2 regions of the Synechococcus sp. WH 8109 genome follow, and region 1 is predicted to be linked to the other one. Evidence: predicted binding sites of a transcription regulator. Region 1 holds the regulator's gene; the other holds the start of a gene.
What was found. The regulator NtcA, encoded in region 1, controls nitrogen genes in cyanobacteria. The targets are predictions, from matches to a motif close to GTANCNNNNGNTAC.
Positions count from the first base shown of each region.

Region 2: Syncc8109_RS08935 (DUF4278 domain-containing protein) is a predicted target of NtcA. The motif match lies at 7,683-7,696, and genes of this name have one in related genera.

Region 1 is NZ_CP006882.1:235,930-249,953, reverse strand. It holds gene Syncc8109_RS01220 (cob(I)yrinic acid a,c-diamide adenosyltransferase) at 1-59, opposite strand, end outside; gene rph (ribonuclease PH) at 205-948, shown strand; gene ntcA (global nitrogen regulator NtcA) at 1,007-1,723, shown strand; gene Syncc8109_RS01205 (DUF3084 domain-containing protein) at 1,751-2,902, shown strand; gene Syncc8109_RS01200 (hypothetical protein) at 2,899-3,345, shown strand; gene Syncc8109_RS01195 (DUF3146 family protein) at 3,323-3,580, opposite strand; gene pth (aminoacyl-tRNA hydrolase) at 3,580-4,197, opposite strand; gene Syncc8109_RS01185 (TatA/E family twin arginine-targeting protein translocase) at 4,212-4,442, opposite strand; gene psbH (photosystem II reaction center phosphoprotein PsbH) at 4,452-4,652, opposite strand; gene psbN (photosystem II reaction center protein PsbN) at 4,737-4,877, shown strand; gene Syncc8109_RS01170 (glycoside hydrolase family 38 C-terminal domain-containing protein) at 4,865-7,804, opposite strand; gene Syncc8109_RS01165 (photosystem II reaction center protein I) at 7,869-7,988, shown strand; gene Syncc8109_RS01160 (DUF3769 domain-containing protein) at 8,144-10,921, shown strand; gene Syncc8109_RS01155 (pentapeptide repeat-containing protein) at 10,922-11,365, opposite strand; gene Syncc8109_RS01150 (3-isopropylmalate dehydratase small subunit 2) at 11,429-12,043, opposite strand; gene leuC (3-isopropylmalate dehydratase large subunit) at 12,043-13,461, opposite strand; gene Syncc8109_RS01140 (competence/damage-inducible protein A) at 13,488-14,024, opposite strand, start outside.
Region 2 is NZ_CP006882.1:1,640,617-1,654,640, forward strand. It holds gene plsY (glycerol-3-phosphate 1-O-acyltransferase PlsY) at 1-12, shown strand, start outside; gene pyrF (orotidine-5'-phosphate decarboxylase) at 63-785, opposite strand; gene tyrS (tyrosine--tRNA ligase) at 785-2,032, opposite strand; gene Syncc8109_RS08905 (DUF1825 family protein) at 2,093-2,422, opposite strand; gene Syncc8109_RS08910 (response regulator transcription factor) at 2,624-3,331, shown strand; gene Syncc8109_RS08915 (hypothetical protein) at 3,427-3,996, shown strand; gene Syncc8109_RS08920 (hypothetical protein) at 3,996-4,568, shown strand; gene Syncc8109_RS08925 (leucyl aminopeptidase) at 4,624-6,093, shown strand; gene Syncc8109_RS08930 (hypothetical protein) at 6,090-6,326, shown strand; gene Syncc8109_RS12950 (hypothetical protein) at 6,360-6,542, opposite strand; gene Syncc8109_RS12670 (hypothetical protein) at 6,766-6,933, opposite strand; gene Syncc8109_RS12675 (hypothetical protein) at 7,158-7,310, opposite strand; gene Syncc8109_RS08935 (DUF4278 domain-containing protein) at 7,435-7,602, opposite strand; gene Syncc8109_RS08940 (DUF3104 domain-containing protein) at 7,776-8,066, opposite strand; gene Syncc8109_RS12680 (hypothetical protein) at 8,297-8,449, shown strand; gene msrA (peptide-methionine (S)-S-oxide reductase MsrA) at 8,660-9,283, opposite strand; gene lpxB (lipid-A-disaccharide synthase) at 9,280-10,461, opposite strand; gene lpxA (acyl-ACP--UDP-N-acetylglucosamine O-acyltransferase) at 10,461-11,285, opposite strand; gene fabZ (3-hydroxyacyl-ACP dehydratase FabZ) at 11,291-11,746, opposite strand; gene lpxC (UDP-3-O-acyl-N-acetylglucosamine deacetylase) at 11,743-12,570, opposite strand; gene Syncc8109_RS08970 (outer membrane protein assembly factor) at 12,570-14,024, opposite strand, start outside.

The DNA of each region.
Region 1 (14,024 bases):
TGCTGATCCCGATCCAGGGAATTCTGGAAGGATTGGGGGTCGGCGAGGCTTGTGGTCATCACGGAAGCATCTGTCCGGGCGACCCCGGCAAGACCTTGAATGTAGCGGCGAGATCACATTCCACAAGGGGATTGACACCACCCATGGTGTTTGGACAGGGCGAGAACCAACCGCCTGCGAGGCTTGACGAACTGCACACCACCGATGAGTCAATCCCCTGAACAACGCACTGATGGCCGTCGCCCGCAGCAGTTGCGACCGTTCTCGGTGAACTGGAATCCCATGGGGTTTGCCTTGAGCTCTCTTGTGGTTCACACCGGCCGAACCGCTGTTCTCTGCAGCGTTTGCTTGGAGGACAAGGTTCCCCGCTGGCGCAAGGGAGAAGGGTTCGGATGGCTCAGCGCCGAATACCGGTTGCTGCCAGGATCCACCCCACAGCGGCAATCACGGGAGCTGATGAAACTCTCGGGTCGCACCCAGGAAATTCAGCGGCTGATTGGCCGAAGCCTGCGCGCCGTGATCGACATGGAGCGCCTAGGGGAGCGCACCTTGCTGATCGACTGCGACGTGATCCAAGCGGACGCCGGCACCCGGACGGCCTCGATCACCGGGGCTTGGCTCGCCCTGGACCAGGCCTGCCGATCACTGGTGGACCAAGGAGTCCTGGAGCAATCGCCCCTGATCGATCAGGTGGCGGCGGTATCCGTGGGCTTGGTTGATGGCCAGGCCTTGCTGGATCTGGACTACAGCGAAGACAGCCGTGCCGAGGTGGACCTGAACGTTGTGCAGTCCGGCGATGGCCGTCTGCTAGAAATCCAGGGGACTGCGGAGGGTGCGCCCTTCAGTCGCAGCCAACTCAATGAGCTGCTGGATCTAGCAGAGCCGGGATTGACATCCCTGATGCAGGCGCAACGCCAGGCCTTCAACGAGCACAGCAGCGTTACGTAATAACCGCTACATGGCCGCCACCGCCGGCTCCGTAACTTCGCTTCAACAGGGGGTTGTCATGACCAGTAGCCGAGGTTTCAGCCGATACGCCCCGCAGATGGTGGCTCCAGCTCCCAGCGCAGAGCCCGCCAACCGTTCTCTGTTGGAGATCATCCGGGATCTCGATGGCGCCAGCAGTGAACTGGTGGATCGCAACAAGACCATCTTCTTCCCCGGAGATCCCGCAGAACGGGTGTATCTGATCCGCCGGGGAGCCGTTCGTCTATCCCGCGTCTACGAATCAGGAGAAGAGATCACCGTTGCCCTGCTCCGCGAGAACAGCCTCTTCGGGGTGCTGTCGCTGCTGACAGGTCAACGGTCCGACCGCTTCTATCACGCTGTGGCCTTCACCCGGGTCGAAATGGTGACGGCACCGGCGACCTCCGTAAAGGCCGCCATCGAAGCAGACACCAGCGTTGGCCTGCGATTGCTTCAGGGTCTCTCCAGCCGGATTCTGCAGACCGAGACGATGATTGAAACCCTCACCCATCGGGACATGTCATCCCGGCTGGTGAGCTTCCTGCTGGTGCTTTGCAGGGATTTCGGAGTAGCGGATGAGCTGGGCATCACCATCGACCTGCGCCTGTCCCATCAGGCCATCGCTGAAGCAATTGGCTCAACACGCGTCACAATTACGCGTCTGCTGGGAGACTTGCGTCAGTCCGGTCTGGTTCAGATTGACCGCAAGAAAATCACGGTTCTGGATCCGATCGCGCTGGCCAAGCGCTTCAGCTAGGCCTGCCATCGCACGACTTGTGCAGCCATGAGCGGCTGGGCACTGATCCTGGTTCTGTTGGTGCTCGGGGGTGTGCTGTCGACCCTGGGCGACCGCTTGGGCAGCCGTGTCGGCAAAGCGCGACTGAGTTTGTTCAGCATGCGCCCACGGCGCACCGCCGTTTTGATCACGGTGTTGACCGGCAGCCTGATCAGCGCACTCTCACTTGGCCTGATGCTTCTGGTGAGCCGGCAGTTGCGGGTGGGCCTGTTTGAACTGGATGCCCTGCAGGAGAAACTCCAGGACAGCCGTCAACAGCTGGAGGCAGCCGAGCGGGAACGGGACAAGACCCAAACGGAAACCAAACGGATCGTCATTGAGCTCGAGCAATCGCAGCAACGGGCCAACACCCTGCGCCTCGAACTGGCTCCTCTTCAGAAGGAGCTGGCCCAACTCGAAGCCGAACGTGAACGCCTCAGCCAGGACATCGCCTCACGCGATGCAGACATCCAGCGCACGGAAGCAGAACTCAACAGCGTTCGCAGCCGCATCCGTGCCGGTGAGCAGGAACTCAAAGAACTGGAACGCAATCTGGTCGCCTTGAGGCGTGGATCGGTGGTGATCAGCAGCGGACAGACCTTGGCAAGAGCAACTGTTCGACTCGATGCCCTGGACCAGGCCAAACAGGCTGTCGACAGGCTGTTGCAGGAGGCCAATCTCAACGCCTACCGGAAAGTGCGACCTGGCGAAGCACCCGAACGCCAGTTGATCCGCGTTCCGCGCAGCGATGTGGAACGCCTGCAAAGCATCATCCGCAAACCGGAGACCTGGGTGATCTCGCTGCGCTCAGCCACCAATGTGCTGCGGGGTGAAACAGCGGTTTATGCCTTCCCCGAGGTGCGTCCGAACCGTCCGGTGACCCAACGCGGAGATGTGCTGGCCACCACCGCACTGCAACCGGGTGAACGCACCCCAGAGGGCATTCGCACACGGTTGAACCTTCTCCTGGCCTCGGCCTATGCCGAAGTGCAGCGGCGGGGATCCCTGACCGAGGGCCTTCAGTTCGATGGATCAGCCCTCTCCCAACTGGCCCAGACCCTGATGGAAGGACCCAGCCAAAGCGTGGTCTTGGAAGTGATTTCCGCGGGGGTCAGCGACAGTGCCGATCCTGTCGTCGTCACCATTCAGGCCTCCCCATGAAACGGGTGGCCGTTCTCGATCCAGGCCGCTGCAAATGTGGTCTTGTGCTGGCCGATCTTCAGCTCGGTCTGGTGCGCGAAGGGCATGTACTAGCCCCGGAGGCCGTCGAACCCTGGCTGGAGCAGTGGAATCAAGACCAAGCTCTCGACCGCATCCTGATCGGCGATGGCACGGGAAGCCGAGCCTGGATCCAGCGACTGGAACGGCTGGGCCATCTCACCGTGGTTCCGGAGCAGGGAACAACCCTGAGGGCAAGACAGCGTTATTGGGCGCTGTGGCCGGCTCGAGGTTGGCGACGGATGCTGCCGGCAGGACTGCGCATTCCACCGGTGGATCTGGATGCTGTTGCAGCTTTGGTGATGCTTGAGGAGCACCTGCAATGTCGCCTGAAATGGCCGGAGCCTGCTCCCACGTTCTCGCTCAGAACCTGGCCCGGACCATGAAGGTGTAATCACCCCCCGGTTCCAGCCTGTAATCAGAACGCACCAGAAACCGTCGCAGGGCATCCTCAATCAGGGCACGTCCCAGGGACGGCTCCACCACAAGTTCGCCGCGATCAAAGGCCCAGGAAAACTGCCACTCAAACCCTCCAGCAGAAACTTCACCCTCCACGCACTTGGCTTGAAAACACTGTCGGAGCACCCGTAAATGGGCCGTTGTCGCCGGAAGTGCCGGCATCAGTCGACCGGCTCCAGGTCATAGCGGAAGCCGTTGATCCAGGTTCCAGCGCGCTCAAAGCTCTGGCGCTGAAGACGTTGAATCCCATCCAAAACAGCATCAAGAACAGCGCCGACACATGGTTGCTCCGCCTTGCTGAACGAACCAAGAACATGGGACACCGTTCGGGCGCGGCGTTCGGCAGGGTTCTCAGCCGGCGCACCAATGCCGATTCGCAGCCTCGGGAACGCCTGGGTCCCGAGATGCTGAATGGTGCTGCGCAAACCGTTGTGCCCGCCGGCACTGCCCTGGGCCCGCAACCGCAAACGACCCAGCGGAAGATCCATGTCGTCCACCAGCACCAGCAATTGGTGAGGCTCCAGGCCGAACCAATCGAGGGCCGCACGAATGGCACGACCGCTGTCATTCATGTAGGTCTGAGGCATCAGCAAGCGCAACCGCTGCTCACCAACCCCTGTATCGGCTGCGAGACCGTGCAACTTGGCTTGATGACGAAAACTAAACCCAGAGCGCTCACCCAAAAGCTCTAAGGCCATGAAGCCGATGTTGTGACGGGTGCCGGCATATTTCGCTCCCGGATTTCCCAGACCCACCACCAGCTTGAGATCAGTGGTCATACCGCTGGATCAACTCAGTCGCTGGGGGGAAGTTCTTCGACCGGCTTTGAAGCCTCACCGGAAACTTCAGGTTCAGCCATGGCTTTATTGATCTCGCGTTCGAATTCCTTGGACGCGGATTGGAAGCCCTTCAGGGTTTTACCAAGTGTCCGACCAAGCTCGGGTAGGCGTTTCGGGCCGAAGACCAACAAAGCAACTGCGCCGATAACCGCCACTTCGGGGAGACCGACGCCGAAGATGTTCATGGGTGCAGATCAGCCGAGGCCGTTCCAGTTCACGTTGATGCCCTCGAGGATGAGGGACTTGTTGTACAGCTGAAGAATCACCAGCAGAAATACCAGGAACAGCACCATGAAGATGCCCATCACGGGAGTGGTGCCCCAACCGGGAACCACCTTGCCGTACTCGGAGTTCAGTGGGCGGAGAAGGTCTCCCAGACGGGTGCGTTGTGCCATGGCGACGCTGGGTCTCGGGTGGTTTGAAGTCTCGATACTGTAGGGGCCGACTCCGGTTCGGGGTTGATCCTGTCGAGAGATGTGATGGAAACGTCGTCCCCAGCCCTGTCCGTCGCCATTGGCGTGCTCGCCGTTTTGTTCGGACTCACCGGATTTGGCGTGTATCAAGCCTTTGGCCCTCCATCAAAAGCACTCGACGACCCGTTCGACGATCACGAGGACTGATCCACCACCAGGGAGACGAGTTCTCCCGGTGCGATCACCAAGGCAGTAGCAGCAATTGAGTCAGCTTCCCTGCGGACAGTCCAACCCGCTCCGGGGGTCCAGCGACAGCGCGCAGATCCTGCATTGAGCAGCTTCAGCAGGCAACCATCGGCATGGCGCTCCAACACCACCGGCGTCAGTTGCAACGGCAGCGATGGGAACCACTGACGCAGCTCCGCAGGAAACGCCGCACACCACCCTGGCTCGCGGAAGGCGATGGCCGCCTGAGACACACCGGCATCACTCCACGAGCCCGAAAACGGCATGAGGGCCAAACGCTGGCGATGCCATCCCTGATCAGCGCTCGGATCAGGCCAGGTCGGACCACGCAGCAGCGAAGTGCCGAGTCGGTCTGAAGACCAATCCACACCCTGGGGGCCATCCAGCAACACAGCCATCCCGCCTCCGGGAGCTGCCGACTGCGAGGCGAACCAGGAGATCACAGGAACTTCCCAACGGGCTTGTTCCCGAGCCGTCATCGGTTCAGCGGGCCGTTCGATCACCCCTCCACTGGTGTCAGCAGCGATGCGGACGGCGGGGGTCGCCAGCGGTAGCTCCAGACGCAGCAGCTCATGGGTCTGGCGCCAGTCGATACTGCAAATCAGCTCCAGCCAGGGCGTGTCGGCCTTTAGCCGCAGGTCCAGACGCATGCAACTGGCACCGAGCTGGCGCCGCAGCACCAGATGCGCCACCAGGGGGCCCTGGTCGAGCCACTCCAGGGAATCCGTACAGAGCACGCCCAGGGGCTGAGATCGGTAGTCCGCCGCAAGATCCCAGGCATCCCAGAATTCGCCCCGGTCCCGATAACGCTCCAACTGCAGGGGAGACGACAACTGGTCCTGTCCATCGCGATCCCGCAAAGTCAGCAGTCCGGCCGCGGAGACATCGAGCTCGATCAGACCATTGCCCACACGCCAAGCTTCCGCCCCCAGCGACGTGATGACCACAGCCTGACGGGGCTCAGCCGCGCAGGACGTCAAGCCTGGTTCACGCCGGAGCGGCACCGAACAAATCCCGTGCTGACGCGGTAGCTGCACCCAGGTACCACCAGCGGCAGCGCCTTGCTGCGGCAGTGAAACGGCGTCCGCTGACCACGATCCCGCAGGAAGGCGAACCAGAGGCGACCAGGAGGCCAAGGGCTGCAGACCCCACCAACTCCATGCTGCCGCTGTGTCCTTCGGAAGCGGCAGCCTTGCCAGCCGCCGGTCGCGTTCCTCGCGGGCCTGGCGCCGGGCCGAGCGCCAGACCGGTTCGGCCTGGTCAAATACCTCCGGGATCGAGGTTCCCGGAAGGATGTCATGAAACTGCTGAAACAAAAGCGGGCGCCAGTCGCTGCTGCCGCTGTCGCGACCTGCGATCGCCAACAGGGCTGAGACTGCATCAGCCTCCCGCAAAAGCCGCTCCAGCGTTCGGTTGTGGCGCTTCTGATCCGGACGGCTTGTGGCGCAGCCACGGTGCAACTCCAGGAAGAGCTCATCACGCCACACCGGCCAGGCCTGATCATCTTGCTCCAGCTCGGTCAAGAACTCCCGCACCGTGCCGGCTCGGGTGGGCAAAGCGGCCGCTTGCCCTTCCCAGAGCTCGATCTGCTCCAGCAATTCCTCAGTGGGACCACCACCGTGATCACCAACACCTGGAATCCAGAGCGCCGCCTCCAGCCCCGTGGCCTGATGCCAGGCCCGCTGCTCGTCCAGCATCTCGACAGGATCGGCGCGACGCCCGATCGGCGGCAGCATCAGGCTGCGCAGCTCGGAGCATCCCCGTCCCCGCCAGCGGAACAAACGGTGGGGGAAAGCGTTTTCAGCGTTCCAGGCCAGCTTGTGGGTGCAAAACCAGCGCACACCGGTGGCTGACGCCACGGCAGGCAGGCCAGCAGCGAAGCCAAAGCTGTCCGGCAACCAGGCCAACTCATGGGTCCACTCCGGGAAACGGCGGCGGCTGTCGTCCTGACCGAGAGCGAACTGATTCCACAACGACGCCGTGCTGACCAGCACACAGTCGGTCTCCACCCAGGGGCCATTGATCGGTTCCCAGCGGCCGGACCGGCTGGCCACCTGGATCTCCGCAAAAAGAGCTGGCCGATGTTGCTCCATCCAGGCGTAAAGCGCCGGCGTGGAATGGGCAAAGCGCAGCTCGGGCCAGCGACGCATCAGAGCCAACGCTGATCGGAAGGTGCGTTCAGCGGCCTGCCAGGTGTCAGCGACCGGCCAAAGCCAAGCCAGATCGAGATGGGCATGACCCAGCCAATGCAACGCCCCTCGTGGAGTGTCTGCCTGGTGCAGGTGCTTTGCAACAGCAGCCTGCGCCGCAACACCGCTGGGATCCAGATCCGCCCAATGCGGCGGCAGATCGCCATCTGCCGCCAGATGCAGCTCGAGGGCCGCAGGCAACAGCGTGCCCTCGGGGTCGGAGCCTGCGGTCTGCGGCTCCAGGTCGAGATGGCTGCTGATCAGAGCTCCATCGTCATGCAAGGGGCTGCAGAGTTCCAGCACAAGACCCAGTGCAGCTCCCTGGCGACATCGCTGGGGCAAAGGCCAGCGACAGGCGGTATCGAAGAGATCTCCTTCATGCACCAACACACCATCCACCCAGAGACGCATCTGCTCGGCCCACCAGCTCAGCACCAGCCGGGCACGGCAGGAATCACTGTCACTCCAGCCATCAGGCCAGCTCAACCGCTGCTCAAGACGCAGCCATTGGCGTCCCCTGGGCCAGATCAGCAGACCACGCTTGGCCCAGTCCGGCCGGTGCGTTGATCCCCAGCTTTCATCGAGAAAAAACCCAGCCTGGGCGGCGCCTGAGCGGCTCCAACCAGCACGCAGATCACACCGCGAGCGACTGCGAAACGTTTCAATCCACTCCGATCGACCGACTTGATCAGGGTTCATTCCCCTGCTGACGCTGTCATGCCCCATAGGATGATGCCCTTGTCACAGACGCCGGTCGGTCTCCATGCTCGCCCTCAAGATCTCCGTTTACTCGGTCGTCTTCTTCTTCCTCGGGATCTTTGTGTTCGGGTTCCTTGCGAGCGATCCAAGCCGCACCCCTAGCCGCAAAGACCTGGAAGATTGATGCCATCTCCTGATCAAACCGCGCCACACACTGGTCTGACCAGAGCGTGATTTCAGAAATGAGCTGGCAAGCTCATTGTCCGCAGCAGCATTGCCTTGGCGGCGCACCGCCTCCTTTTTGCATTGACCGGAACCCTGATCACAGGGTCGTTATCCGTGTTGCCCGCAGCGGCAGGTTCGGCTGCATCAACGCCTGATTCAGCGGCTCCAGCACCGGCGAGCCTGAACGTTCGAGCGGACCGCCAATACTCCGACACCAAGTCGAAAGCCAACGTCGCCGAAGGCAACGTTTCAGTTCAGCTCGGAAACGCCGAACTGCACGCCGATCGGATCGAATTTGATGCGGCCTACCGCACGCTCTACGCGCGCGGCGCTGTCCGCTTCAGGCGCGGCAGTCAATATTTTCAAGCGTCAAGCTTCCGCTACAACCTCGTTCAACAGGAAGGACTGCTCAATGATGTTTACGGGGTCATCGACCTCGAGGAGCCCCTCACCAATCCATTAAATAGTTCTCGAGCAACATCAGCCCGACGCGAGTCATCCGCGCCAGCCAGCCTTGAAGACATGCCGACCGTGGCCTGTCCGCCACTGCTTCCTCCGGTTCCCGACTGGCATCCACAACCTTGGGCAGTAACGGCCTGGGGCGGGCAGATGATGGATGCCCCCTTCGGAGACACCTTCCTGTTCAACGGACGCATGCGTCCGGAAGCCGTACTGGGCGTCGGCGTGCAGAAACGGATCATGCGCGCTGGTCCAATCGCCGTTGAACTTGAGGCTGACCTGTTCAGCCACATCGCCAAGCAGCAACAGGGCGGCGCATTCAACCAGAGCACGCCCTACGCCGACCTGCCCCCCCAGAACTTCAGCGAGGCGGTAATCGGGATTGGAGCGCGCGTCTGGGTGCAGCCTTGGCTGAGCTTCAGCGTTGTTGAAGGCGTCAGTTACAACACCGATGTCAGCCTCTACGAGAAAACATTTCGCGAGAATTACACCCAGCTGCTGAACTACCTCGCCTTCGAGGTTGAAGCAGCGGTGTCCTCCGACCTGTCACTCGTTGGTCGAATTCACCACCGCTCTGGAGCTTTCGGCACCTATTCAGGAGTCTCCGAAGGAAGCAATGGTTACTTGCTCGGCCTGCGATACCGCTGGGGACAGGACATACCGAAGCCAGAGAGCGATGTGATGCCTCCCCTGCCTGAATGTAAAGATCCTGATCGCGGCCAGCGCGTCAAGCCCTCCTCCCTCTCCGAGCGTCTCGACTCGATTGCCCTCGGCGATGGAGGTGATCCTCAGCTACACGTCTCCAGTAATGAGACCACCCAGCAGCAACCGATCCCCCCAGCCCAGCAGCAGGCCATGCGGAACGAGGCGATCGTCCAGATCGATCAGCGGATTTCCAACGTCACCTACCAGGGCAGCTTCAGCATCGAACGACGCACCGGCCTGCCCGGCCAACGTCCGAATTCCGTTGAAACCCGCTTCGGCGCAGTCAAACCTCCTCAACTGAAACGCCAGGAGAAAAAACAATTGCTCAATGGAACGATCAGTCGCTGGAGAGTTCAGGCCTCGAAGATTCTGATTACGCCGAATGGCTGGGAAGCCGAACGTATGGGCTTCAGCAATGACCCCTTCACACCGGCGCAAACCAGGATTGATGCAGAGGGTGTGGTCGCCAAAGAACAAACCAATGGCGACGTGCTGATTTCGGCGCGGCGCAACCGCCTGATCATCGAAGAACAATTGCCCATCCCGGTGACCAGGCGGCAACTCATCCAGAAGGAGGAGGAAGTGGAGAACCGCTGGGTCTTTGGCATTGACAACAAGGATCGCGACGGCTTCTTCGTTGGTCGCAATCTCAAACCAATTGAACTGAGCCGTGATTACACCCTGAGCCTGGAACCCCAGTTCCTGGTCCAACGCGCCATCGACGGCCAAACCTCCTCTGTCAGTGAGCTGGTCGGCCTTGAAGCTGAACTCAAAGGCCAGATCTGGGGCTGGGATACCACTTTGGAGGCCGACATCAGCACCTTTAACCCTCAGGATTTCGCCGACGGCAGCCGCTACTGGGGCAGCATCGAAAACAACTTTGAGCTGCCCTGGATTGGAGACGTCACCGCCCGCTTGTTTGGCGCCTATCGATATCGCACCTGGAACGGCTCATTAGGCGAAACCGACGTCTACAGCGCATTGGGCGGTTTCATCGAGCAGAGGCAGGCGCTCAGATGGGGCAAGTTGAGCAATTCCTACATTTGGCGTGTCGGTGTGGGCAACTACCAGGCAGAGAGCTTCAGTGACAACAACCGCGCCGAGAGCCTACGCGCGAACTTCTACGGCTCCATCAACAGCGTCTATCCAATCTGGCGCGGGCAAGCAGCACCTTTGACCTCTGAGGACGCTTACCGCTACTCACCGACAGCCATCGTTCCGGGCCTCCGCTTCAACACCAATGTGAACACCCTTCTGACAGCGTACGGCGATGGCACCCGTCAAACCCTGATCAACTTTTCGGCAGGTCCGACGCTGACTCTGGGAACCTTCAGCAAACCATTCCTGGATTACACAAAGCTCTCTATCGGTGCTGGGATCACCTTCACCCAGGGGGCCAGCCCCTTTGCGTTCGACCAAGCCATCGACTTGGGCACGCTTGGCATCGGCATCACCCAACAGATCGCCGGCCCCTTGGTCCTGAATGCCGGTATCGGCCTCAATGTGGATCCAGCTTCCGAGTACTACGGCGACGTGATCGACTCGAACATCGAACTTCGCTGGCAAAAGCGCAGTTATGACCTCGGCTTCTACTTCAATCCCTACGAAGGCATCGGCGGTTTCCGGTTCAGGCTCCACGACTTTGACTTCAAAGGCACAGGCGTGCCGTTTGTGCCCTACACCCCAACGAACTGGATGGAAACGACCAACGCGGATCGCCCCTTCTGATCAATCACCACCCCCAATAATCAGATCGCTGCCGAACAGGGAAGCTCCCGCATAGCGCATGCCGGAGGTCCGTACGTTCGGTGCATAGGCATTGATCACCTGAGCCTCCCGCAGATCGGCATTGCGCAGATCCACACCAGACAACTCAGCATTGGTGAGGTTGGCTCCCCGCAGGTCAGCACCCTCCAGCAACGCTCCCGTCAGGTCAGCACCTTCCAGATTCGCCTCCCGCAGATCGGCACCACGCAGATCAGTGCCTCGAAAATCAGCGCCGATCAGATGGGCCTGACGGAAATCCGCCTGGCGGAGGTCACAGCCAGGACAGCTGCGGTCCAACGGATCATGGGGCTCGACCTGAAGCGGAACGGCACCAACCGGAGCCACACCGGCAACAACCAACAGGGGCACCAACGGAAACAACAACCGCAAAAGCAAATGAGCCATTGAGATTCAAGCTCCAAGCGCGACTCCTATCTCTTTCATAGACACAGGAGTCGCGCTTGGCTGTTACCTGGCGGCGAACTGGTTGATATAGGGCAGTGTTTGCATCAATTCCGCAACCTGGGGGCCATGGTCCAGGAGCTGGGACGTTGCATCCCAACGACCGCTGCGCAGCATGTCCATGGGGCCGGGATCGATCGACACAGGCCAACTGGAGTCGACTGAGGTCAGTTCCAAGCCGGCAAGATCGAGGCTCCAGGAGCGTCCCGGATCGCCATCCACCTGGGCCTGAATCGCCTTGATCTGCTCCGGAGTCGCCGTTGCACAGGGAATGCCAAGGGCGAGGCAGTTGCCGTAGAAGATCTCGGCAAAACTCACCCCAACCACCGCGCGAATTCCCCAGCGCATCAACGCCTGAGGGGCATGCTCACGGCTGGAACCGCAGCCGAAATTACCGTTCACCACCAGGATCGATGCCCCCTGATAACGGGCCTGATCAAAGGGATGCTCACCGGAGAGTTCAAGACGATCGTCGGCAAACACCTGGTCACCCAGCGCCTCGAAACTGACGCATTTAAGGAACCGTGCCGGAATGATTCGATCGGTGTCGATGTCTTCACCCGGGACGGCGATGGCCGTTCCACTCACCTTTTGAATCGGACCAGTCGGGAAGAGAGCAATCACGATGCGGACGTAGAAATCAAAGTACGGACATCGGTCACACGACCGTTAACGGCAGCTGCCGCCACCATGGCAGGACTCATCAACAACGTCCGGCCACTGGCCGATCCCTGCCGACCCTTGAAATTGCGGTTGCTGGAGCTAGCACTGATCTGACGCCCCTCCAGCCGATCCGAATTCATCGCCAGACACATCGAGCAGCCGGGCTCCCGCCACTCAAAACCTGCGGCACGGAACACCGCATCCAGCCCTTCTGCTTCAGCAGCTTTCGCAACCTGCTCCGAACCGGGAACCACAAACGCCTTGATACCTTCAGCCACCTGGCGCCCACGGGCCACATCGGCAGCAGCACGCAGATCGCTGAGACGACCATTGGTGCAACTGCCGATGAAACAGACATCCACAGGGACCCCGGCGATAGCTGTTCCCGGCTGGAGATCCATGTAGCGGTAGGCCTCCTCAGCAATCGGACGCTCGCCTGGATCCAGCTGATCAAGGCTGGGCACCGTTTCATTGATCCCCAGTCCCTGGCCCGGGGTAATGCCCCAGGTCACCGTGGGTGGAATCGCAGCGGCATCAAACACCACCTCATCGTCGACCGTTGCGTTGGCATCAGTGGCCAGGGAGCTCCACCAGGCGACAGCACGATTCCAGGCCTCACCCTCGGGGGCATGGGCGCGACCTTGCAGATAGTCAAAGGTGACCTGATCGGGATTGACGTAACCGCAACGGGCTCCCCCCTCGATCGCCATGTTGCAGAGGGTCATCCGCTCTTCCATCGACAACGCCTCGATGGCAGAGCCGGCGAACTCATAGGCATAGCCAACGCCGCCCTTCACACCCAGGTGGCGAATCACATGCAGGATCAGATCCTTCGCTGACACGCCCTCGGAGAGACGGCCATTCACCTGAATCCGGCGCACCTTGAGCTTGTTCATGGCCAGGCTCTGGCTGGCCAACACATCGCGCACCTGACTGGTGCCGATCCCGAAGGCAATCGCCCCGAAGGCGCCGTGCGTGGAGGTGTGGGAATCACCGCAGGCCACCGTCATGCCCGGCTGGGTCAGGCCCAGCTCCGGGGCAATCACATGAACGATGCCCTGACGTCCGCTGCCGATGTTGTTGAGAGGGATGCCGTGCTCCTGGCAGTTCCGCTCCAACGTGCTGAGCATCTCCTCTGCCAACGGATCAGCGAACGGCCGTTGCTGAGAAGTGGTCGGAACGATGTGGTCCACCGTGGCCACCGTGCGCTCAGGACAGCGAACCGTCAGCCCCTTGTCGTTCAACGCTGAGAAGGCCTGAGGACTGGTGACCTCATGGATCAGATGCAGACCGACAAACAGTTGGGTGGATCCGCCGGGGAGCTCCGCCACCCGATGCAGGTCCCACACCTTGTCGTAGAGGGTGCCGGAACTCAACAGTTCAGCCGCAAGAACCGTCGACCCTAAACCTGAGCGAGCAAGCGAAGACGCAGACGGTCCAAGCCGCGGATCACGCTCATCCTCTGAATGGCCTCCCGTCCCCGCCGCTCACCGAAATGCTGCACCCAGGCCTCACAGCCATCGGGACCAGCCAAGGCCAGGTGCACCAGGCCCACCGGCTTCTCAGCACTGCCACCGCCAGGGCCGGCGATGCCGCTTACAGCAATCGCCCAATCGGAATTGAGTTTCTCCCGGGCTGCCCGAGCCATCGCCTCCACCACAGGCTGTGAAACAGCACCATTGGCAGTGAGCAGATCCGTAGACACCCCAAGCGCAGCCTGTTTCACCGCATTGCTATAGGCGACGACGCCACCCTGAAAGACCGACGAAGAGCCTGGAACAGCCGTCAGGGCTGCCGCCAATCCACCACCGGTGCAGGACTCCGCCACCGCCAGCGTCTGGTGCCGTTGCTTGAGCAGGTCGATCACCACCGACGCCAGACTGTCCGCATCGACGCCGTAGCAGTGATTGCCCGTGCGACGACGCAGCTCAACCTCCAG
Region 2 (14,024 bases), 710 kb from region 1:
GCCAAGGGCTGAGCTAGCTACTTGAGCAGCAAAAGCTCAGGCAACAAAATGACGCTCGTCGATCAAAGCTCCCCGCAACAGGCTGCAAAAGCAGCGCTTGGATCCTCAACCTTGGTGATCGGCCGGCCGATCACCAGCTGACTGGCTCCAGCTGCAATCGCCTCAGCCGGCCCCATCACCCGGGCCTGATCACCTACCGCAAAGCCCTTGGGACGAATGCCTGGCGTCACCAAGGCAAAGGGTTCAGGGTGCTGAGCCCGCAATGCCGCGGCCTCCAAAGGTGAACACACACAACCGCCGATGCCGGCGGTTGCCGACAGCTGCGCCAACACCGGCACCCGTTCGGCGATGCCCTGGGCAACGGCGAGTTCCCGTTGCAGCCGTTGCTCTTCCCAACTGGTGAGCACCGTCACCGCCAGCAAGGTGGGGGCGGGTTGGCCAGCCCCTTGAGCCCCTTCCTCTGCCGCGGCCTGGGCTGCCTTGAGTGCTTCGCTGCCGGCGCAGGCATGCACTGTGATCAGTTCGGCCCCCAGCGCCGCTGCCCGCCGGCAAGCACCAGCCATCGTGGCCGGGATGTCGTGAAATTTGAGATCAAGAAACACACGCAGTCCCATCTCGCGCAGCTGGGCCACCACCGCCGGGCCGGCCTGCACAAACAGCTCCAGGCCCACCTTCACCCAGCGCAGCCCTTCCACCTGGCCGGCAAAGCGCAGCGACTGTTCGGGCGCCATGCCATCGAGAGCCACGATGATCAGATCGGCGGGGTCAGCGGGATGCAAGGTCATCAGCCCACCAAACGACGGAAGGTTTTCTTGCCCAATTGCAACACCTTGCCCTCCAGCTCCGCCGCTGAAGCGAACTCCTGGTTGGGGTCGGTGATCTTTTCCCCCTCCAGTCGGGCCGCACCACCCTTGATCTGACGGCGGGCCTCGCTGCTGCTAGCGCAGATCCCCACGGCACTGAACAGATAAAAGGCCTTGGCCGGGAAATTCACCTCGGCAAGCGACGCTTCGGGCACATCAGCGCCAGCATCACCACTGCCCCCCACCAGGGTGGCGGCATCGCTCTGGGCCTTCTGGGCGGCTTCGATGCCATGGCGGCTGGCGGTCACCGCCAGGGCCATCGCCTTCTGCTTCTCGCGCGGGTTTTCAGGCAAAGAAGTCAGATGCAGATCGGTCAGCAACGTGACGTAGTCGTCGATCGCCGCATCGCCGACCTTCTCCAACTTGGAGTACATCGACAGCGGATCCTCCTCCAGCCCCACCACGTTGCCAAGGCTCTTGCTCATCTTCTGCACCCCATCCAGACCCACCAAAATCGGCAGCAGCAGGCCGAACTGGGTGCCTTTGTTGAAGTGGCGCTGCAGGTCGCGGCCCATGGCCACGTTGAACTTCTGATCGGTGCCGCCCAGCTCCACATCCGCATTCACCGCCACCGAGTCGAAGCCCTGCAGCAGCGGGTAGAGAAACTCATGCAGGGCGATTGGGGTGCCGCTGCCGTAGCGCTTGGAGAAGTCGTCCTTGGCCAGCATCTGACCAACTGTGCCGGTGCCGAGCAGGCCAATCACCGCCGGTAGGTCCATGCCCTCCAGCCACTCGGAGTTGTATCGCACCTCCAGGCGGCCGGGGGTTTCGAAATCGAGCAGCGCCGTTTCCTTGGGCTGGTCCTGTCCCAACTGGCGCAGATAGGTGGAGGCGTTGGCGGCCACCTGCTCCTTGGTGAGCTGCACCCGCGTGGCGCACTTGCCGGTGGGATCACCGATCCGCGCCGTGAAATCGCCGATGATCAGAACGGCCTTGTGGCCCGCGTCCTGGAAGGCCCGCAACTTGCGGAACAGAATGCTGTGGCCCAGATGGATGTTGCTGCCGGTGGGATCGATGCCCAGCTTCACCCGCAGCGGCCGGCCTTCCTTTTCGGCCTGGACCAACCGGGCCGCCAGGGCCTGATCCGCATCACTGGGATCCCCGGCCGGGAACAGGTCGGCCATGCCCCGGGACAGCCAATCCGGCAACGACGGGATGGAGTCCGGCATGGAGAGGCGCAACGAGCGAGCGCTGGCGATCGTACGAGTCTTGGCTCAGCTCGAGGTGGTTCAGCTGGAGGGCGGCTGATCAATCTGCGCCTTCATCCGCTCGAGGGTGGAGTTCATCTGGTCGAACATCTGCTCGGGGGTGATGCCGAACTGGTTGAGCTGGGTGCGCAGCTGCTCCACCGTGAGCTTGGCCTGGAAATCCTCCGAGAGTTCAAAGCGCTTCATGAACACCCTGTAGCGGCCCATCAGCTCTTCCATTGTCTCGATGAACTTCTTCTTGCCCTCCCGGTCGAACTTGCCGTACTCACTGCCCAGCTGCATCAGCTGCTGGTAATCGCTGAACAGGCGCTTGGCTTCGTCCTGAACGATGTCGGAATCGAAGAAGGTCATCGTCGACGTCGAGCATTGCTTCGGCAAAGTCTGCCAAGGATTCGCCAGTGGCAACGGGGGTGATCGCCGCACCTTTGATGACCTTTCACGGAAAGGTTTTGTACGGTCTTGCTGACCCGCACCACCCTCTGGTGGCATCCGAATTCATGGTGAGATTCGGGCCGCCTCCAGGATGTGGACTTCACCGCTCAGCTCGGCACGATGCGTGAGCTTCCCCGGCGCCATCGGCCCCTGTTGGAGGGGTGCCACATCGTGGTGGCCTCCGCCGATCGCGTCTTGATCAGCGGCCTGGTGCACAGCCTTGATGGCATCGGCTCCCTAGTGGGAGCCGCCAGCACTGAAACAGAAGCACTCGCCTGCCTTCGCAACACAGCAGCTGATCTACTGATCTGCAGCGACCAGCTCGAGCGCGGCACCGGCCCCTCCCTGGTGGCGGCCGCTAAGGCCCAGCAGCCCTCCCTGCGCTGCCTGATGTTGATTCAGCGCCCGTTGCTCAGCACAATTCACGCCGCGGCCAAGGCGCAATGCGAAGGGCTCTGCAGCCATGAACGCATCGGTAGCGGAGGCCTGCTCAGCGTTCTGCGCGCCATGGAGAGCGATGGCAGCCACATGGATCCGGTGATTGCCGGCGTGGCCAACCACGACCGCGGATCCAGAGGCGCCGCCCATCCCCTCAGCGACGTGCTGAGCCTGCGTGAAGAGGACGTGCTGCGCGGGCTCTGCAAGGGCCTCAGCAATCAGGAGATTGCCGATCAGCTGCACCTCTCGATTGAAACCACCAGGCACTGCGTCACGGGGCTGCTGCGCAAACTCGATGCCAAAAGCCGCACCCAGGCGGCGCTGATCGCCTTTCAGCGCAACCTTGTGGATCCACCGCTGCCGATTCCCCGCTGGACCCGCTCAGCCTGAAGGAATCCGCTCGGTGCCACAACAACCAGATGTGCAAGTTGCGCTGACGCAGCCCCTGCACCCTCGTTAAGGTCAGCCCATCTCTGCTGAGCAGCATGCCCCGCAGCCACTGGTTGGATCCCCTGGCCAGGAGGGTGCTGCAAGCCACCGGGCAGCTGCCAGCACCACCCCGACCGGCCCCAGAGCAGCCTTTACCAACCGTGCCCGAGCCGCCGGGTTGGATGATGGATGTCAACCGGGCCAGCCGCGATCAGTGGCTGCAACTGCCCGGCTGCAGCCAGGACACAGCCGATCTGCTGGTGCGGCTGCAGCGGGGTGGGGTGCAATTCGCCAGTCCCGATGATCTGTTCCGGCTGCTGGAGCTGCCGAACGATCTGGCCAGGCTCTGGACACCCCATCTCCTCTTCCAGTGGCACGGCGATGCCCCACCGCAGCCGCAGGCCGCTCCCCTCGACCTCAACAACGCCAGCTCCGATCAGCTGGCGCTGCTTGGCTGGCCGGACCAACGGCTGACCAACCTGATGCGCGAGCGCCGACGCGCCACTTTCAAAGATCTGGCCGATCTGCAGGAGCGGCTTTGCCTGCCTGCCAGCAGCGTGGAAGCCCTGATCGGCAGGGTGAGTTTCGGCAGCCGCCGCGCCGGGCCCAGCCTGCCGCTGCCCTGATGCAGGGGGATCTGTTCTCCACCGGTGCGCTGGCCTTCAGCAACGGGCCCGACCTGCCCCTGCAACGGGAGCAGCTGCTCGCCTGGCAACAGCGACTGCATGCCCATCAGGCGCCGCTGTTCCGGGGAGAGAGCGCTGATGCGGCCCAGGGGGATCTGTTCGGTGCCAGCTCCGATGACGCCGCTGCGGCCATCGATCCACTGGCCTTGACCCCCCTGGCGATGAGTTTCTGGCGCTGGCCGGAACCGTCCCACCGCGGAGCAGCGATTTATCTGGTGATAGACAAACCAGCGCAGCTGGAGCAGCCACTTCTGCTCTATGTGGGCGAAACCCTGGCCGCCGAGCGCCGCTGGAAAGGTGATCACGACTGCAAGGCCTACCTCGCCGCCTATGGGGAAGCCCTGCAGCGTTGTGAGCTGAGCGCCCAGCTGAGCATCCGCTTCAGCTGCGATGTGCCCCGAGCCACCCTCGCCCGGCGGGCCCTGGAACAACAGCTGATCCAACGCTGGTGGCCGCCGTTCAACAAGGAAACCCGCCAGCGCTGGGCCACCCCCTTCACCGCAGAGCTCTAGGGCCAAACCCATCACGTGGGATCGCTACGCTCATCCTCTGTTGATGCGTCCACCCATGCGCTTCTCCCTGTCCTCCGCCGGTTTACAGGAGTGGAACGGCGATGTGCTGGCGGTGGGGCTGCCCCAGGACGATGTCGAGGCCACGGCAACGGCCCTGGAACAACGTTTTGCCGGCATCACCGATTCCCTCAAGCAGCAGAAGTTCAAAGGCAAGCCTGGGGACCAACTGGTGATCACGCCCCTGGGCGGGTGCCCGCAGCGCCTGGTGGTGCTGGGCATGGGCGAGAGCGATGGGATAGACGCCGAGCGCCTGCGCGGCGCCACCGCTCGGGCTGCCAAGGCCGCCATCGGCTGTGAAGGCAGCCTCGGCCTGCAACTGCCCTGGGCTGGAACCGATGCCACAGAAGCCGCCCGCATCTGTGCAGAAGCCGTCCGGCTCTGCCTCTACAAAGACCAGCGCTTCCGCAAGGAGCCGGACCCGCGCCGAATCCCCGCGGCCCTGGAGCTGATTGACCTCGACCCTGCCGCCGCCGCCGGTTTTAAGGCCGTTAATGCCACCTGCGCCGGAGTGGAACTGGCCCGGGAGCTGGTGGCAGCCCCTCCGAACGTGGTCACCCCAGCTGCCCTCGCCGACACGGCCGCTGGCATCGCCAAGGACCATGACCTTGAGCTCAAGGTGCTCGAGCGCAGCGACTGCGAAGCCAAGGGCATGGGGGCCTTCCTGGCGGTGAGCCAGGGCTCAGATCTACCCCCCAAGTTCATCCACCTGATCTATCGCCCCGAGGGCGAGGTGAAACGCCGCGTTGCCCTGGTGGGCAAAGGCCTCACCTTCGATTCCGGCGGGTACAACCTCAAGGTGGGCGCCGCCCAGATCGACATGATGAAGTTCGACATGGGCGGTAGTGCCGCTGTGATCGGTGCCATGCGCAGCATCGCCGAACTCAAGCCGGCCGGCGTTGAGGTGCACATGGTGGTGGCCTCCTGCGAAAACATGGTGAACGGCTCCGCCGTCCACCCCGGCGACATCGTCACGGCCGCCAACGGCATGACGATTGAGATCAACAACACCGACGCCGAAGGTCGCCTCACCCTCGCCGATGCCCTGCTCTACGCCTGTGAGCAGAAGCCTGATGCCGTGGTGGATCTGGCCACCCTCACCGGAGCCTGCGTCATTGCCCTGGGGGATGAGATGGCCGGGCTGTGGTCCAACAATGAAGATCTGGCTGAAGCCCTCGACGCCGCTGCTCAGACGGGCGGTGAAGGCCTCTGGCGCATGCCACTGCGGCAGTCCTACAGGGATGGATTGAAGTCGTTGCTGGCCGACATGAAGAACACCGGCCCGCGACCCGGCGGTTCGATCACAGCGGCTCTGTTCCTCAAGGAGTTCGTGGCCAAAGACACCGCGTGGGCCCACATCGACATCGCTGGCCCGGTCTGGAGTGACAAGGGCAAAGGCGTCAATCCCGCTGGTGCCACCGGCTACGGCGTGCGCACTCTGGTGAACTGGGTGCTGGCCCAGTCATGAGCCGCTCCCCGGTGCGCTGGTACGTCAAGGCCCAGCTGGGGGTGCTGCTGCTCCCGGTGGGCCTCTGCCTGTTCGGCGAGGCAATGAGCCGCAAGGTAGTTCAGATGCTGGGCAAGGACGCAGGCCCCTGGTTCTGGTATGGAACCCTCAGCCTGATCTGCATCAACGCCGGCATCGGCCTGATGATCGACAGCGGGCTGACCCGAGGCTTTCCTGGGCGACGTCAGGACTGATCGGGGCGCGCCTGCTCAGTACGAGGCAGCCCGTCAGGAGGCAATCGCCTGCAGTTCGAGGGAGCGATCTGGAGTTTCAAGTGCATGAATCTGCCACCGTGCTCGCTCGGAGCAGGTTGCCAATACCCTATCTAGATCATCCGATGCGTGCTTCGGCGACGCGTAGGGACCGATATGACGGGTACCAAGACCATCCTTAATGGTCAGCAGATACATACAACCCTCCTCTCACCGAATGATGGTAAGCATTAGCAAAAGCTTCGTCGATGGCCGGAAACCCGTCTGTTCACTGAGAACTTGCTGAATCAATCAGGTTGCCGCGCTTAATCTTTTCAACAGGTTGGGTATTGGTTTCTTAAGGAATTCGACCAGATTTGATCAAGTAACGGCCGGCGAGATCCCCTGGAGCGATAAGGGGTATCGCTCCATTTCATCGGGCTCAGTTGGCTTCAGTGACAGCCGCTGGAGCAGCAGACCTGCCAGACATCTCACGCAGAGAGCTAGCAGCGCAGAGGGTCGCTAGAGCGATCGCGACCAGGGCGGCGCTGTTGATCAGCTTGAGCGCGACGGGCAGATGGGTGTTGACCATCTCGCGGACGTTTGCCATGAAAAAAGTTCATAGTGAACATATTCATAGTGCGGCCCCTGTCAACGCAGCGAGGCTGCCCACAGAGCCCGGCCCCTTTTTCTTGACTCCCTCAAACCAGAACCATTCAGTCGTGATGGCGACGACCAGCCGCAGGAGCCCAGGCAATCCTGCGGGGGCTTCTTTCGGTAAAGGGGGATGCGTCGAACGCGGGGGCGCCTAGGGAACACCCCCCTTTTTTGGCATCAAGCCACAAGAAAAAGGGCGATGTTGAGAATCGCCAGCCCCACCAAGAACACCGCCGCCAACAACGCTGCTTCGGGGAAGAACTTGGCAATCACAAAACCCACCCCAAGAAACACCGAGGAGATCACGATGGCGGTGAGGTCCGATCCCATCGGCGAATGCTGACTGGCTCGCCCACAGGATGCCTGGATCTCCCTTGGACCGTGGCTTGCTATCCGGTTGCCCAACAAAAAACCCCTGCCAAGGGCAGGGGTAGGAGCCAACAGAGGCTTCGGGCTACTTGGTATACGTGACGCCCCGGTAGGTGAGGGTGCGGCGGCTTTCGCCCATGAGTTCCTGGCGGCAGGTGTTGTAATGCTCGCGGCGGTAGGTCAATTCAATGCAGGCCTTGGCAGTGGCTGGAGCTGCTGCGTAGGTGTGGCCTCGATAGAGAAGTGCAGTCATTGGATGTTCCTCGAAGAAATCCAAGTCCCCGTTCCATGGCTTGGAGCATCTGCGCCCCCTCAAGAGGGAGTGAACGTTTTGTAGCAACCGCTACAAACTACTTATAGGACAGCCGTCAAGCCAACACCATTCGCGCAAATACACACAGCCCCTTGATCAACGCCCCCACTCGATCAACACCCCGAAGAAACAGGCGCACTGGCGGGCCACCCATCCATCGACCAGATCACATCCGAGACCGCGTCGGCATTGATCCATTTGATGACGCCCGTATCCACATCGGCTACCTGGAACAGAGACGGAAGCCTGGGGTGGCGAGCACTTCCCTCACAGAAGAGCACCTGCCCCATCCACCAATCCTCTTGATCGAGCTGGTCTCCAGCGACGATCACAAAGTGCCCTGGGCGGACGTGGAGAAAGGGAGGATCCGCCTTCACCGCGAGATCACCGAGATCAACCGACATGAGCCGCCCATGAATAAGTACACCTGTACTCATAGCCATGGCGATACGGGTTTGGCAAGCCAAAATCGCGCTGGCGCTTAAGCGCGGACGTGTTGCCAGACACTGACGTAAGCACTTTTGCTCCCTGGACCTTGACCCGTGGGCGTCTAAGTTTCACCAGTCTTCAGATCCGTAGGCCCCCTTTCGATCGCACAAGGCCCTGAGCCAGCCGCCGTCGAGAACGCCAATCGATGACTGACCGCACCCTCAGCATTTCCGATGCCCTGCGCGAAGCGCAGCTGCAGCGCCTGGAAGCCTCCCTGGCCTGCAAATCAGCATCCAAGCCTCACGCAACAACACAGCCAGCAAAAGACAAGAACAAGGACGCCAAAGCAAGCGACTGATCGCAACAGTCCCCACGCATTCCTTGCTCAGATCGACATATTTAGGAGCATCCAGCAAGTGCCTGAGTCCTCTAGTGCTGTGCTGTGGAGTCGCTGCTCTCGATCCTGTTGGCTGTCGCCCTCGCGTGAGCTATCACGCGGGTAATCATCTGGCTGAGCGACCGTGCGCGCATCGGGGGCGCTCTGCAGAGGAATGAGGCTGCACCAGATTTAGTTCACCCAGGCGTTACCTGAGCGCGCGTTGTCGCCCCAGACGCTGTCGAGCTTGCGGTCACGACCGCAGCTGAACCGGTAGAAGTTGTATTTGACGGCGTTGTTCTCCGCGTAGTTCTGGTGGTAACCCTCGGCAGGCCAAAAGCGAGTCGCCTGCGTGAGCTCCACCTTCAATACAGACCGTGGTTGTCCGATCTCACGGGCCGCTGCCGACGCACTGGCCTCAGCCGCCTGAGCCTGGGCGTCATCAGCCGTGAAGATCACCGGCCGGTAGGAATCGCCTCGATCGCAGAACTGGCCGCCGCCATCGAGGGGATCCACATTGCGCCAGTAGCTGCGCAGCAGCTCCGAGTAGCTGATCTGATCCGGGTCAAAACGGACCTGCACCGCTTCCTGATGACCAGTCGTCTCACTGCTCACCTGCCGGTAGGTGGGGCGCTCTAGCTGCCCGCCGCTGTAGCCACTCACGGCATCACGCACCCCGGGCAGATGTTCCAGGTCGTGCTCCAAACACCAGAAACAGCCACCGGCGAAGACCGCCGTCTGAAGCTCAGCCATGGCGCGCTGGGGACAGCTGAGCAACATCAGGCAGGTAAAAAGCAGCAGCAAGGTTCGTTTCATCCGATCACCTGATCAAAGATGGCCTTGGCCGCCCGCTCGGTGACCCCAGGAGCACCCAGGGTGGTCCGCAGCCGCGCGTACCCCTCCAACATGTCGTGGCGCTCCGGTGTAGCGGTTAACAGGGGAAGCGCCCTCTCCACCAGGGCTTCGGCCGTGAGTTCGTCCTGCAGTAGCTCCGGCACCAACCGCTGCTTGAGCAACAGATTCACCGGCGAAATGTGATCCACCTGGAAGCGCAGCACGTGGCGGGCAATCCAGGCCGTCAGTCGGCTCACGCGGTACCCCACCACCTGGGGGACCCCCTGCAGGGCCAGCTCCAGATTCACCGTGCCGGACTTGCCCAAGGCGAGATCCGCTGCCGCACAGAGGGTGGTCTTAAGCCCATCCGCTTCAGCAGCGGGAATCACCCGGCCATGGCGCACGCCGGCCGCCTGGAGCGCTGCATCCAGGGGCGCTTCGAACTCCGCAAGCCCAGCAGGTAGGAGCACCTGAAGATCAGGATGGCTTTGCTGCAACAGGGCCGCCGCCTGGGCCAACGGTGGCATCAGGTAGCGCAACTCTTGGGTCCGCGAGGCCGGCAGCAACAACAGCACTGGGGCATCAGGGTCCAGACCCAGTTGAAGACGGGAGCTGGCGCGATCGGGCAGGTTCTGGAAGCTATCCAAGAGGGGATGGCCCACCCAGCTCACATCCGCACCTCTGGCTCCATAGAACTCGGCCTCAGCAGGGAAAACCGCCAGTACCTTGTCGGTGAATTCGATCAATCGAGTGCTGCTGCCATCGCCGAAGCGCCAAGCCCACTCCTGGGGAGCGATGTAATACGTGATCGGCAGCTTGGGCTGCTTCCGCCGCAGCCTTGTGCCCAAGCGCACATTGGCCCCGACATAGTCGATCAGCACCACCCCATCAAGGCGCTGTTCCTCCAACAGCGCATCTACTCGGGCCTGCAGCCGCAGCGTGGGAAGAATCAACGGAGCGGCCTCCCACAGACCGATGGCCCCCATCGGCGCGGTGTCGGCGATCAACACCGCGCCCGCCTCCTCCATGCGCGGACCTCCCAAAGCCAGCACCTCCAGCTCAAGCCCCCGTTGTTCCGCCTCCAACCGCAAGGCGCGAATCAACAGGCTGCCCTGCAGATCACCGGAGACCTCCCCGGTGCTGATCAGCAGCCGAACCATCAGCGGCCCTGCACTGGCATCGGACCCCGTCGGCCCTGACCGGTGGAGGCTTCAAGGAACTGGCAGAAGTGCTCAGCCGCCGGCAGCAAGGGCTGGCTGCGGGCCCGCTGAAGCGCATCAGCAATTACCAGGTCAGAGCGATACATCAGAGTCCAAATCTCCTGGAGCTGCTTGAGTTCAGCACCATCGTGGTTCGAAGCCAGGCCACTGCGCCTCAGGCCCACGCGGTTCAACCCCCGTACCCTGCCCGGATGGCCTTCCACCAGGCAGTAGGGGGGAACATCCCGGTCGACGCGGGTCATCCCGCCCACCATCGCCATTCCACCTATGTGAACAAACTGGTGAATGCCCAGACAGCCACCCACCACCGCACGGTCTTCGATCACCACGTGGCCCGCCACCTGAATGGCATTTGACATCACGATGTTGTTGCCGAGATCGCAGTTGTGGCCCAGATGGCAATAAGCCATCAGCAGGTTTCCGTTGCCGATGCGGGTCAACTCGCCCTCTTCGGTGGCGCGGTTGATCGTCACGCATTCCCGCAGCGTATTTCCATCACCGATCAACACCTCGGTATTGGCACCGCGGTACTTGAGATCCTGCGGCGGAAGACCAAGGCAGGCGTTCGGGTACACCTTGTTGTCACGGCCCAAGGTCAGCCGACCATCCAAGACGGCATGGGGACCGATCCAGGTGTTCTCACCGATCACTACCTCAGGCCCTACCACCGCACCCGGGCCGATCACCACGCCGGAGGCCAGCTCGGCCTTCGGGTCCACCACCGCAGTGGGGTGGATCTGCTGTAACGCCGTTTGCTGAGACATCCCGCTCAGTCCACCAGCGAGAACATCAATTCCCCGGTGCAGGCCAGATCGCCGTCCACCGTGGCCTCCGCCTTGACCTTGCCGAAGCGTTTGCGCTTTAGGCCGAGCAGTTCACAGCGGATCACCAGCTGATCTCCAGGAACCACAGGCCTTCTGAAGCGTACCCCGTCAATCCCGGCAAAAACGAACAGTCCCTTGGGCAGATCGGGCATCTGGGTGACGATCAGACCACCCACCTGCGCCATCGCCTCGACAATCAGCACCCCTGGCATCAGCGGACGCTCGGGGAAATGCCCCTGAAACTGGGGCTCGTTCATGGTCACGTTCTTGATCGCCGTGGCCGAAACACCGGGCTCATGGGCGATAACCCGATCCACCAGAGCAAAGGGATAACGGTGCGGGAGCAAACCGGCGATCTGCTCGCTGGTGAGCACGACGTCAGGGGTGGTGGATTCAGTCACAAAGCGGCTGCGAGATCAGTGTGAAGACCATGGGATCCCTTGTACACAAGAACCTGTGCCTGGGGAAAACCGACGAGGGCCAGGTCGCCGATTAAGTCCAAGAGCTTATGGCGCACCGGCTCATCCTCGAACCGCAGCGGCGGATTCATCCACTGATCACCGTCACAGACAAGGGCATTGTCCAGGGCTCCGCCCTGGATCAATCCGGCAGCGCGCAGCTGCTCCACCTGCTCCCGGAAACCAAAAGTGCGTGCTGGAGCGATCTCATCGACAAAGCGTTGGGGCGAGAGTTCCAAAGCGAACTGCTGTCGCCCGATGGCCGCCTGCGGGAAATCGATGATGCCCACAATGCCAAATCGATCGGACGGGGTGGCGGTGATCACACTGTTGCCACGTGTGCGCAGCAGGGGTTGCTCCAGCCGCGGTGCAGACGGCCGTGGGGTGGCCGCCGGCACCAACCCAGCGGCTTCGATGGCTTCTACCCAGCCCAAGGCGGAGCCATCGAGCAGCGGAACTTCATGGCCATTGAGGCCTATCTCCACATGGCTGAGCCCACAACCGGCCAGGGCCGCCAGCAGATGTTCAACGGTGGCCACCTTGCTGGAACCCAAATCCAAGGTTGTGCACAACGGGCTGTCACGGACTTGATCCGGCCGAAGCTGGATCGGCTGCTCCATCCCGGGCAAACGCATGTGGAAACCCGGCAGTTCCGTCGGCCGAAGCTCAACATGGGCCTCAGCTCCACTGTGGAGACCGACGCCAGAGCGTGATGTTTCCGCCGCCAATGTCCAAGCAGCGGAGTAGTCCTGAGGCCAGATGGTCACTAGAACTTCCAGCCCACGCCCAGATTGAAGCGATAGTCGGATGAAAAGTCTTTGGTGGCCACCTCCAAGCGGATTGGGCCGACAGGGGTGGTCACGATCACCCCTGTACCAACAGAGACACCAGAACCGTCCTTATCCAGAAGCAGACCGGGCTTGCCAGGAACATCTTTCTGGGTGCCGAAATCAGTACCGGCATCCATGAACACCTCACCGGAGATAATGCTTATCAGCGGGAAGCGGTACTCGAGGGTGAGTTCGCTGAAGGCCTTCGAAACCGCAAGATCACAGTCGTACCAACCACGAATCGAGTTAGATCCGCCCATGCAGAACGCCTCGTAAGAAGGCGCTTCACCCATAAGCACTCCGCCCTTGATCTGCACACCGATGGCTTGGGGGCAATCAGCCTGTTCGCCGGGCTTTTGACGGCAGCCCTTATGAAGCTTGAGCCAGTCCACAGGGAAGAACTGGGTGTAACTCGCCCGCAACCGGTTAAAGGTGGGAGAGTTGCTATTGATTCCCACGAATTGCTCAGTTCCTGCTGAGAAAAACCGCCCGGCGGTGGGGTTGCGGGGATTGTTGAGCGTGTTGTAGGTGGTAGCAAAACGAGTCCCAATGAGGGTGTTGCTATCTGCGCAGTTATACGAAACGCAAATAATTTCATCTTTGCCGACCTCACCATTCCCTTCACTGCGCTTTTTGGAGGAAACGGCGTAGGACCTTGAATCACCTGCAAAGTTGATTGGCCGCACTTCAGCAAAAGACATGCCAGCCACAACATTCCACTTAGCGTCTTTGTACGGATCACCACCGTTCAAAGGACGGGAGAAGGAGAAACTGCCGCCAGTCTTGCGCAGGACCACCGTGTCACCCTCGTAATCAAACCAACTGCGGTTCGGATAAGCGGCTTGCGCCAAATTCACATCATCAGGAGCTGCAACACCTGCCGTGAAGTTGTAAACATTGCCTATTTCATAAGCAAAATTGGAGCCGTTATTGGCATATTCCTCTGCCGTACGGATGTTGCCATTCTCTTCGCTCTGGAAGACCTGAGGCACCTGCTGGCTCAAAAAGAGAGACGTGCGGAAACTCGTGCGGTGCTTATCGCCATAGATCCAGGGGTCCGAGAAGTTGAGGTTGGCGAGTCCGCCGTATTGCCCGTAGGTGATGTTGGTGCCCAAATTCCAAGCTCTTCCAAGGAGGTTGGTCTCCTGTAATTGCACCTGACCGAACACACCCTGACTCTGGCTGTAGCCAAGGCCTCCGGAAAGCTGGCCGGTGGACTGCTCAACGATGCCCAGCACGATCACCACGTCGCCGGGTTCTTCGGGCACAGGCCTCAAAGTGACCTTCACATCACTGAACAGCTGGGTTGTATACAACCGTTTGATGTCCCGCTCCAGCTGGTTGCGGTTGAACGGATCACCAGGCTGAATCGAAACCTCTCGGGTGATCAC